Regions from separate parts of the Microbacterium sp. Z11_20 genome, predicted to be linked through region 2. Evidence: predicted binding sites of a transcription regulator. Region 2 holds the regulator's gene; the other holds the start of a gene.
The links. Region 2 encodes HrcA, which represses chaperone genes, less so after heat shock. Its sites were predicted from a motif close to TTNGCACTCGNNNNNNNCGAGTGCNAA; they were not measured.

Region 1: a site for HrcA is predicted at 1,680-1,706, ahead of groES (co-chaperone GroES). Genes of this name have one in related genera too.

The regions. Positions count from the first base shown of each region.
Region 1 covers NZ_JBXVOQ010000003.1:317,366-322,516, reverse strand. Annotated here, with positions in the region: gene AC2DFQ_RS09555 (ABC transporter substrate-binding protein) at 1-36, opposite strand, end outside; gene rarD (EamA family transporter RarD) at 199-1,164, opposite strand; gene groES (co-chaperone GroES) at 1,295-1,591, opposite strand; gene AC2DFQ_RS09540 (class I SAM-dependent methyltransferase) at 1,743-2,933, shown strand; gene AC2DFQ_RS09535 (hypothetical protein) at 3,031-3,597, opposite strand; gene tsaD (tRNA (adenosine(37)-N6)-threonylcarbamoyltransferase complex transferase subunit TsaD) at 3,594-4,691, opposite strand; partial or broken gene rimI (ribosomal protein S18-alanine N-acetyltransferase) at 4,661-5,151, opposite strand, start outside.
Region 2 covers NZ_JBXVOQ010000001.1:792,929-798,079, forward strand. Annotated here, with positions in the region: gene AC2DFQ_RS03840 (16S rRNA (uracil(1498)-N(3))-methyltransferase) at 1-116, opposite strand, end outside; gene dnaJ (molecular chaperone DnaJ) at 120-1,244, opposite strand; gene hrcA (heat-inducible transcriptional repressor HrcA) at 1,296-2,336, opposite strand; gene hemW (radical SAM family heme chaperone HemW) at 2,419-3,636, opposite strand; gene AC2DFQ_RS03860 (DUF1990 domain-containing protein) at 3,636-4,286, opposite strand; gene lepA (translation elongation factor 4) at 4,449-5,151, opposite strand, start outside.

The sequences.
Region 1 (5,151 bases), on a different contig from region 2:
GGCCTTCGTGGTGCGTGAACGTGTAAGGACGCTCATGTAGTGCTCCTTGATGAGTCGGGAACGCGGGGAAACGGGTTTCGCCGCGTCGATTGTGACCAACCTAACGGCGTGCGCGTCTCGTCGAGGTTCCCGTTCGTTAACGATGTGTAACGGGACCCAATCGTTATCTGGTGGGTCCGGATGCCGGAAAACCCGCGCTCAGGTGAGGTCAGCCACGTCGGAGGCGGTGCGGCGTCCGCGCCGCGCCGCGCGGAGCGAGTCGATCGTGAGCAGCACGAGCGCGACCCACACGAGACCGAATCCGATCCATCGTTCGAGCGGCATGGGTTCGCTCAGCACCCACACTCCGATCGAGAACTGGAGGATCGGGGCCACGAACTGCAGCATCCCCATGACGGTGAGCGGCGTTCGACGGGCGCCGGCCGCGAAGAACAGCAGCGGGATTGCGGTGACCGCGCCGGCCAGGAGGAGCAGGATGCCGTGCCCGACGCCGGCGGTCGCCAGCGTCAGACCGGACGTGGCGCCGACGATCGCCAGCTGCACGAGCGCGACGGGGGTGAGCCACGCCGACTCCAGGGTGAGCCCGCTGACGGCGTCGACGGCACCCCCGATCTTGTTCTTGACCAGGCCGTACAGCCCGAAGGAGAACGCCAGGCCCAGCGCGATCCACGGGAACGCGCCGTATCCGACGACGATCACCCCGACGGCGACCGCCGCGATGCCCAGCGCCACCCACTGCGTGACCCGCACGCGTTCGCGGAGGACGACGACCCCGAGCACGACCGTCACGAGCGGGTTGATGAAGTACCCGAGGCTCGTTTCCACGACGTGGCCGGTGAGGGTCGCGAGGACGTACACCTGCCAGTTGACGTAGATCAGGGCGCCGGCCAGCGCCGTCAAGCCGAGCAGACGCGGCTGCCGGATGATCGCCAGCAGGGGCCGCCACGCGCGGGTGACGGCGAGCAGCACGACGCAGAACACCAGCGACAGGACGATCCGCCAGGCGACGAGCTCCCACGGACCGGTCGGCAGGAGCGCGACGAAGTACAGCGGAAGGACGCCCCACAGCAGGTAGGCGGCGAACGCGTAGCCGACGCCGAGCAGCCTCTCCCGGGCGTCCGAGGCGGTGGATGCGGCGGGGGTGCTGGGCGTCGTCCGATCCACTCCCCCAGCCTACGGTCGGATGCCGACGGCGAGCGCCGGATGCCGCGCTCCTCGGCCGGGGACGCCCGCCGGGAACGCGGAAGGCCCCGGATGCCGAAGCATCCGGGGCCTTCCGGTGAGAGCTGTGGCGTCAGCGAACGACGACGGCGAGCACGTCGCGCGCGGAGAGCACGAGGTACTCGTCGGCACCGAACTTGACCTCGGTACCGCCGTACTTGCTGTAGATGACGCGGTCGCCGACGGCGACGTCCAGCGGGACGCGGTTGCCATTATCGTCGATGCGGCCCGGCCCGACGGCCACGACCTCGCCCTCCTGGGGCTTCTCCTTGGCAGTGTCAGGGATGACGAGACCACTGGAGGTGGTCTGCTCTGCCTCGACCTGCTGGATGACGATGCGGTCCTCGAGCGGCTTGATGGAAACCGACACGGTCTACCTCTTCTTTCTTGACGCTTCGGTACAGAAGACTCGTTAGCACCCACGCATGGCGAGTGCTAACGCCAGTGTACGGAAAGAGTTGGCACTCCCGCAACGCGAGTGCCAACTCCGTACGACTGAGGGTCGCGCCTAGGGTGGGGTGGTGGACATGGCGGAGTTGACGGCGCTGCTCACCGGCGAGGGGCTTCGGCTGCTGGACGAGGCCGGCGAGATCACCTCCACCGCCGAGGTCGCCCGGACCGTCTCTCGGCTGCGGGCGGCAGGGCACTCCCCCGACCTGGTCTCCGCGGTGGTCGGGCAGGCACGGCTGCGTGCACGGGCCCGCGCGAAGTTCGGCGACTTCGCCGAGCGGATGCTGTTCACCCGCGCCGGGCTCGAACAGGCCACGCGGCTGTCGGTCGCGGCGCGCCACGCGGGACGGTTCCGTGCCGCGGGCGTGGAGAGCGTCGCCGACCTCGGGTGCGGCATCGGCGGCGATGCCCTGGGCTTCGCCGCGCTCGGCCTCCGCGTGCTCGCCGTCGACGCCGACGAGGTGACCGCCGCGATCGCGGCGTACAACCTCGCCCCGTTCGGCGACGCGGTGACGGTGCAGCACGGCAGCGCCGAGGCATCCGATCTGGCGGGCGTCGAGGCCGTGTGGCTGGACCCCGCGCGGCGCACGGCGGGGCACACCGAGACGGTGCGGGTCGGCGCCGGAGATTACTCGCCCCCGCTCGAGTGGGCCTTCGGGGTTCTGGCGCGCATGCCCGGCGGGATGAAGCTCGGCCCGGCGTTCGACCGCGACGCGATCCCCGCCGATGCCGAAGCGCAGTGGGTGAGCGCCGACGGATCGACGGTCGAGCTCGTGCTGTGGACGGGTGCGCTCGCGCGGGACGGCGTGCGCCGCGCGGCGCTGGTGACCCGCGGGGATGACGCGTGGGAGCTCACGGCGGGCGCCGACACGGAGGACGAACCGGTGCGGATGCTCGGGGCGTACGTGCACGAACCCGATGGCGCGGTCATCCGGGCCCGACTCATCGGCGACGTCGCCCGGGCGCTCCACGCCGGGATGCTCGCGCCCGGCATGGCCTACCTCACCTCCGACGAAGCACTGACGAGCCCCTTCGTGTCGTCCTTCCGCGTGCGCGAGGAGGTGCCGTTCGAAACCCGGGCGCTCGCCCGGGTGCTGCGCGAGCGTGGGATCGGAACGCTGGAGATCAAGAAGCGCGGCGTGGATGTCGACCCCGCGGTGCTGCGCACGAAGCTCGGCCTGCGCGGCGAGGACTCGGCGACGCTGATCCTCACGCGGGTCGGCAAGCGCCGGCTCGCCGTGCTGGCCGACCGCGTCTCCTGAGCCGTCGCGACGCGACGTCGGTCCGGAGGGAAGCGCGGGTCAGGAGAGGGAAGCGCGGGTCAGGCGGCAAGCGCGGGTCAGGAGAGGGAAGCGCGGGTCAGGAGAGGGAAAGCTGCGGCATCGCCCACACGAGCCACCCGGCGCTGTACACGATCGACACGAGGCTCAGCACCAGCGCCCACACCCCGATCGCCCGGGACTCCCCCGCCCGGCACAGGGTGATGATCGCCACGACGACGCCGGCGACGCCGGCCGGCAGCATCCACCCGACGAAGATCGATGCCGTCAGGGCGACGATTGCGAGCCCGAGCGCCCACGGACCGACCCGCGCGCGTCGCCGTGCCGGAGGAGGCGCCCACTCGAGGTGCTCCCCTTCGACGGGTCCTTCCGCCGCCACGATCACCGGAGCGGTCGGGAGCTCGCGATAGCCCTCGCGCGCGGCGCCGGGGATACGGGATGCCGCGGGCGCGACGATCACGTCGGGCGACGGCGGCTCGACCACGGGTGGGTGAAGAGTCGCCGGTGGCGTGTCGAGCGCAGCATCCACGCCCCGGAGGTCAGGGGCTGCCGCCGGCTGCACCGCGGCCTCCGCGCTCTCCTCGATCGGCCGGGCGTCGGGTTCGTCGGCGCTGCGCGGAGCGCGGCCGGGCGCGACGTCGCTCATCCGGCGGCCTCCTCGGCGACCTGGATCTCGGTGACCGGCAGGGTCGAGTCCGCCCCGAATGCGATCGTGGACGGACGGCGGCCCGAGGCGATCAGCTCGGCCGCGAGCGCGGCGATCATCGCACCGTTGTCGGTGCACAGCCGCAGCGGCGGGATCCGCACGCTCACGCCCGCGGCTGCGGCACGTTCGAGCGCGACATCGCGCAGCCGGCGGTTGGCGACGACACCGCCGCCCAGGAGCAGTCGCGGCACGTCGTGTCGCGCGCATGCGTCGAGGGCCTTGGTCACGAGCACGTCCACGACGGCCTCGCGGAACGATGCAGCGACATCCGCCACCGGCACGGTCTCACCGGCGGCTTCGCGCTGCTCGGTCCACCGCGCGACGGCCGTCTTCAGGCCCGAGAACGAGAAGTCGTACCGGTGCCGCTCCATGTCCGACGCGCGAGAGAGCCCGCGGGGGAACGGGATGGCGCGCGGGTCGCCGGAGGCTGCGGCACGGTCGATCTCGGGACCGCCGGGGTAGGGCAGACCGAGGATGCGGGCCACCTTGTCGAACGCCTCACCAGCGGCGTCGTCGACCGTCTCCCCGAGCAGCTCGACGTCGCTCGTGAGGTCGCGGACGAGGAGCAGCGACGTGTGGCCGCCGCTCACCAGCAGCGCCACCGTCGGGTATTCCAGGGGTCCGGCATCGGCGTCGAGGATGTCGGCGGCGATGTGCCCGACGAGATGATTGACCGCATACAGGGGCTTGCCGAGGGAGACGGCGAGCCCCTTGGCCGCGCCGATCCCGACCATGAGCGCACCCGCGAGCCCCGGCCCGCTCGTGACCGCGATCGCGTCGAGCTCGTGCAGGCGGACGGATGCTTCGGCCAGCGCCGCCTCGATCGACGGCCGCAGCGCTTCCAGGTGCGCCCGCGCGGCGACCTCGGGTACCACGCCGCCGTATCGGGCGTGCTCCGCCATGCTCGAGGCGATCGTGTTGCTCAGGAGCGTCCGCCCGCGCACGACGCCGATCCCGGTCTCGTCGCAGCTGGTCTCGATGCCCAGGACGAGTGGCCCGTCGCTCACGTGCACCACCCCGTCCGCGCGTCGCATGTCACTCCGGCCCCGCCGAGCGGCGTCAGCCCGCCGGCGGCGGCCCCGATGTCGGAGGATGCACCCGATGTCGGAGCATCCTGCCCGGATCCTCCGATCTTGGTGCGATTCTCCGACGTTGCGGCGACCCGGGCGTGCGCCCACCCGGTGAGGTCGAGCGCCATCACGAGCGCGTCGACACCGTCGGGCTGGTAGTACCGGGGGCGGCGGCCGACCTCGGTGAAGCCCTCCGACGCGTACAGCGCCTGGGCGACCGGGTTGTCGGCGCGCACCTCGAGGAACACCTCGCGCACCCCGCGGCGGGAGCCCTCCTCGAGCATCGCGGTGAGCAGCATCCGCCCCCGGCCGCGTCCGCGGAAGCCCTCGGCGATCGTGATCGTCTGGATGTCGGCGTCCTTCGCCCCCTTCGGCGCGCGGAGCCCCGCGTACCCGGCGAGGCGGCCGGCTTCCTCGGCCACGA
Region 2 (5,151 bases):
TCGCCCGCCCGCAGACGCCGCACGTTCGCGGCGTGATGCGCTTCGGTGCCGCTGAGCACCACGTCGTCGCCGGGCTGCGCGTCGGAGGCATCCTCGGCCAGGAAGTGCAGCGCCACGGCTCAGCCGTTCCGGAAGCGGTCGCGCAGCTTCGAGAACAGTCCCTGGTGGAATTCGGCCAGATGCGGAGACGGCGACTTGGTGCGGCGCGCGAACTCCTCGATCAGGGCCCGTTCCTTCGCGTCCAGACGGGTGGGTGTGACCACGTGCACGCCCACGCGCAGGTCGCCGCGCTGCGTTCCCCGCAGCGGGGTGACGCCACGGCCCTTGATCGTGAGCACGTCGCCGGACTGCACACCGGGGCGCACCTCGAGTTCGACCTCGCCGTCCAGCGCCTCGATCGTGGTTTCCGTGCCCAGGATCGCGTCGGGCATCGACACCTCCAGGGTCGCCAGAAGGTCGTCGCCCTCTCGGCTGAACACCTCGTGCGGGGCGACGTTGATCTCCAGGTAGAGATCTCCGTTCGGGCCTCCCGCGGGGCCGACCTCGCCCGACCCGGGCATCTGCAGGCGCAAGCCGGTCTCGACGCCCGCGGGGATGTCGACGGACACGGTTCGGCGTGCGCGCACGCGTCCCTGCCCCTGGCAGGTGGCGCACGGGTAAGGGATGGTCGTCCCGTAGCCCTGGCATGTGGCACAGGGCTGAGAGGTGACGACGTTGCCGAGGAGGCTCCGCACGGTGCGCTGCACGTTTCCGGTTCCGTGGCAGATGTCGCACGTCACCTCCGACGTACCGGGCTGACAGCACGACCCCTGGCAGGTCTCGCACAGCACGGCCGTGTCGACGTCGAGGTCGCGGTGCACTCCGAACACGACATCGCCGAGCTCGAGCGTGACGCGCACCAGGGCGTCCTGACCGCGCTCACGGCGAGACCGGGGACGCCCGCCCCGGCCTCCGCCGCCGGCGCCGCCGAAGAACGTCTCGAAGATGTCGCTGAACCCGCCGAACCCCGCCGCGCCCCCGGCACCCCCGAACGGGTTCGAGTCGCCGCCCATGTCGTAGCGGCGACGCTGGTCCGGATCGCTCAGCACGTCGTACGCGTGTGTGACGAGTTTGAATCGTTCGGCCGCACCCTCGCCGGGGTTGACGTCGGGGTGGAGTTCGCGCGCAAGCCGCCGGTAGGCGCGCTTGATGTCGTCCGCAGACGCGTCGCGCGCGACGCCGAGGACCTCGTAATGGTCAGCCACAATCGCCTTCCTGCCCGCGTACAGCGGGACCGTTCGAAGACCGGATGCGCCTCAGCGGCCGTTCTCGTCCTCTTCGAGCATCCGGGTCAGATAGTGCGCGACGGCGCGAACCGCCGCGAGGTTTGAGGGGTAGTCCATCCGCGTGGGGCCGAGCAGGCCCACGCGGGCGCCGCTGGCCGGCGCGTCGTAGTGGCCGATGAGCACGGATGCCTCGGGCAGCCCGAACGGCTCGTTCTCGCGCCCGATGCTCGCCGACAGGCCTTGATCGTCGGCGACCATCTCACTCATGAGGCGCAGCAGCGTCACCTGCTCCTCGATCGCCTCCAGGAGCGGGTAGATGCTGCCACGGAAGTCGGATTCGCGGCGCGCCAGCGTCGCCGCCCCGGCCATGACCAGACGGTCCTGACGGAATTCCTCGAGCTCTTCGGCGAGGACACGCAGGATCGGGTACGCCATCGCGTCCAGGCCGCCACCGGTCGGCGGCGCTTCGCTGAGGAGCCCGCCCAGTCGTTCGGCGCCGTCGCGTACCGATCGGCCGACCAGCAGGGCTCCGATCCGAGCGCGCAGCTGCACGAGATCGGCGTCGCTCGGCTCTTCCCGGGAGAAGGCGATGCGCTGGGTGACACGTCCGGTGTCGGTGACGACGACCACGAGCATCCGCCCACCGCCGAGACCCACCAGTTCGACGTGCGTCACATTCGCGGTGGCAAACGACGGATACTGCACCATCGCCACCTGCCCGGTCAGCCGGGTGAGGGCGCGCACCGTGCGCCCGAGCAGATCGTCGAGATCTCCGGAGTCGCCGAGGAACGACGCGATCGCCGCGCGCTGGGCCTGGGAGAGGGGCCGCAGGTCCGCCAGGTGGTCGACGAAGACGCGGTACCCCTTGTCGGTGGGCACGCGTCCGGACGATGTGTGCGGCGCGGCGATGAGGTCTTCGTCTTCCAGCAGCGCCATGTCGTTGCGGATGGTGGCCGCAGACACCCCGAAGGCGTGGCGATCGACGATCGCCTTGCTGCCTACCGGCTCATGCGTATCGACGTAGTCCTGCACGATGGCTCGCAGCACCTGGAGCCCGCGTTCCGTGACCATGGCACCCCTCCCCCGCGACCGTTGGCACTCGTTGTCGTTGAGTGCCAATTCTAGCGGATGAGGCCGGATCTCAGCCTGAGGCTCACTGGGTGAGCGTGTGGACGACGGCGTCGGCGAGGAGCCGGCCCCGCCTGGTCAGCACGACGCGCCCGCGCACGGCGTCGGTGCCCTCGACGAGGCCGTCCGCCACGAGCCCGGCGACGGCGTGCCGGCCCTCTGCGAGCAACTCCGCGACGGGGATCCCCTCGCGGATGCGCGAGCGCAGCAGCACGGCCTCGAGCCGCTGCGCTTCGGCATCGGGACGCTCGCGCCCGGCCGCGGGCGATGCCCCCTGCGAGAGCCGCGCCGCGTAGGCGGCGGGGTGGCGCACATTCCACCACCGCATCCCGCCGACATGGCTGTGCGCACCGGGGCCATAACCCCACCAGTCGGTGCCGCGCCAGTAGGCGAGGTTGTGCCGGGAGCGGTGCTGCGGGGTGCGCGCCCAGTTGGAGACCTCGTACCACTCGAGTCCGGCGGCACCGAGCAGATCGTCGGCCAGCTCGTACATGTCGGCTTGCAGATCGTCGTCGGGCTGGGCGAGTTCGCCGCGCCGGATCTGCCGCGCGAGCCGCGTGCCGTCCTCGACGATGAGTGCGTACGCGGAGAGATGATCGGGTTCGAGGGAGATCGCCTCCTCGAGCGAGAGCCGCCAGTCCTCGAGCGACTCGCCCGGGGTGCCGTAGATGAGATCGACGCTGACGTCGAGCCCGGCGGCTCGGGCCGCGGCGACCGCGGTGCGGACATTGGCCGGGTTGTGCGTGCGATCGAGGGCCGCGAGGACGTGCGGGCGGGTCGATTGCATGCCGATCGACATCCGGGTCACCCCGGCCGATGCCAGCTCGTTCGCGACCGCATCCGTCACGGTGTCGGGATTGGCCTCGACGGTCACTTCGGCTCCGTCGGCCACCCCGAAGGCCCGGCGCACTCCCCCCAGCATCCGCGCCAGGTCACCGGGCGGCAGGAGCGTCGGTGTGCCGCCGCCGAAGAAGATCGTCGAGGCCGGCCGCAGCGGGCCCGTCGCGGCGAGGACGCCCACGGACTGGTCGATCTCCCGCACGAGCGTGTCGGCGTACTGGTCCTGCCGCGCCCCGCGCAGTTCGGACGCGGTGTAGGTGTTGAAGTCGCAGTAGCCGCAGCGCACACGACAGAACGGCACGTGCAGATACACGCCGAAGTCGACGGCCGGATCGGTACGGATGTCCGCGGGCAGTGCCCCGTCGAGGGGAGCGGGATCGCCGAGGGGAAGGGCAGCGCCCATCAGCGGGACGTCGCGTACAGCGGGGAGATGGCGCGCAGGTATCGCTGGAAGAGCTCACGCCGGCGGTGGCGGACGAGACGCGGGTAGAGGCGGTACACGAGCGCGGCGGGGGCGTCGAAGGCGCGGACGGTGAACCAGACCTCGTCGTTGTCGCGCCACTCCAGGAGGAAGAACTCCTCCCCGCTGACCACGGATTCGCCGACGGTTCCGAGGGTGAACCCCACCCGTCGTGGCTCCTCGATCACGGAGATGACGCGCAGCTCGCCTTCCGCGCTCATCCGGTTCACGCGACCGCGCAGGCGCACGGTGGTCCCGGGGGCGACGAACGGGGTGCCGTCGGCGTCGAAGTGCTGGTCGGTCTCGAGCCGGCTCGGAGCGACCGGGTTCCCCTCGGCGTCATACCCCACGCCGGTGTACATCGGTCCCTGAGCGGGGCGCACGTCGGTGAGCGTGAGGCCGCCCTCACGCTGCGCCGACCACGACAGCAGCGCCTCGCTGGCCCCGGCGAAGCGCTCCTGGCCACTCCCGATCCGCCAGCTCTCCTCGGCCGGAATCGACCGCTCCGGCGGGTACTGCATCAGATCGGACGCCTGCGTGCCCCCCACGGCGGCGTAGTCGACCGTCTCGTCTCGAAAGGTCCCACGGCGCATGAGTCCAGGGTACTTCGGCTTTCCGTGCGTTGCGCCCGAGCCGCCGCGCCGCCGCCATCGCCTCCGCACGAATCCGGTGGCCCGGCGAGAATCCGGCCGGCTGCGGGATTCTCGCCGCGCGGGTGGATTCTCGGGGATTCGGGTGCGGAGGAGGGGGAACGGCTACTTGCCGTCGACGTCGCCGGAGAGCGCCGCGATGAACGCCTCCTGGGGGACCTCGACCCGGCCGACCATCTTCATGCGCTTCTTGCCCTCTTTCTGCTTCTCGAGGAGCTTGCGCTTGCGCGTGATGTCACCGCCGTAGCACTTGGCGAGCACGTCCTTGCGGATCGCGCGGATGTTCTCACGGGCGATGATGCGCGCGCCGATGGCGGCCTGGATGGGCACCTCGAACTGCTGGCGCGGAATGAGCTTGCGCAGCCGCTCGGTCATCAGCGTGCCGTACGCGTAGGCCTTCTCCCGGTGCACGATCGAGCTGAACGCATCCACCTTCTCGCCCTGGAGCAGGATGTCGACCTTGACCAGGTCGGCCTCCTGAGATCCGGCGGGTTCGTAGTCGAGGCTCGCGTAGCCCTGGGTGCGACTCTTCAGATGATCGAAGAAGTCGAACACGATCTCCCCGAGCGGCATGGTGTACCGCAGCTCGACGCGGTCCTCGCTGAGGTAATCCATGCCCAGCAGCGTTCCGCGTCGTCCCTGGCAGAGCTCCATGACGGTCCCGACGTAGTCCTTGGGCAGCAGGATGCCGACCTTCACGACCGGCTCGGACACCGAGGCCACGCGGCCATCCGGGTACTCGCTCGGGTTGGTCACCGTCACGGTCTCGCCGGTATCCGTCGTCACCTCGTACGTCACCGATGGGGCG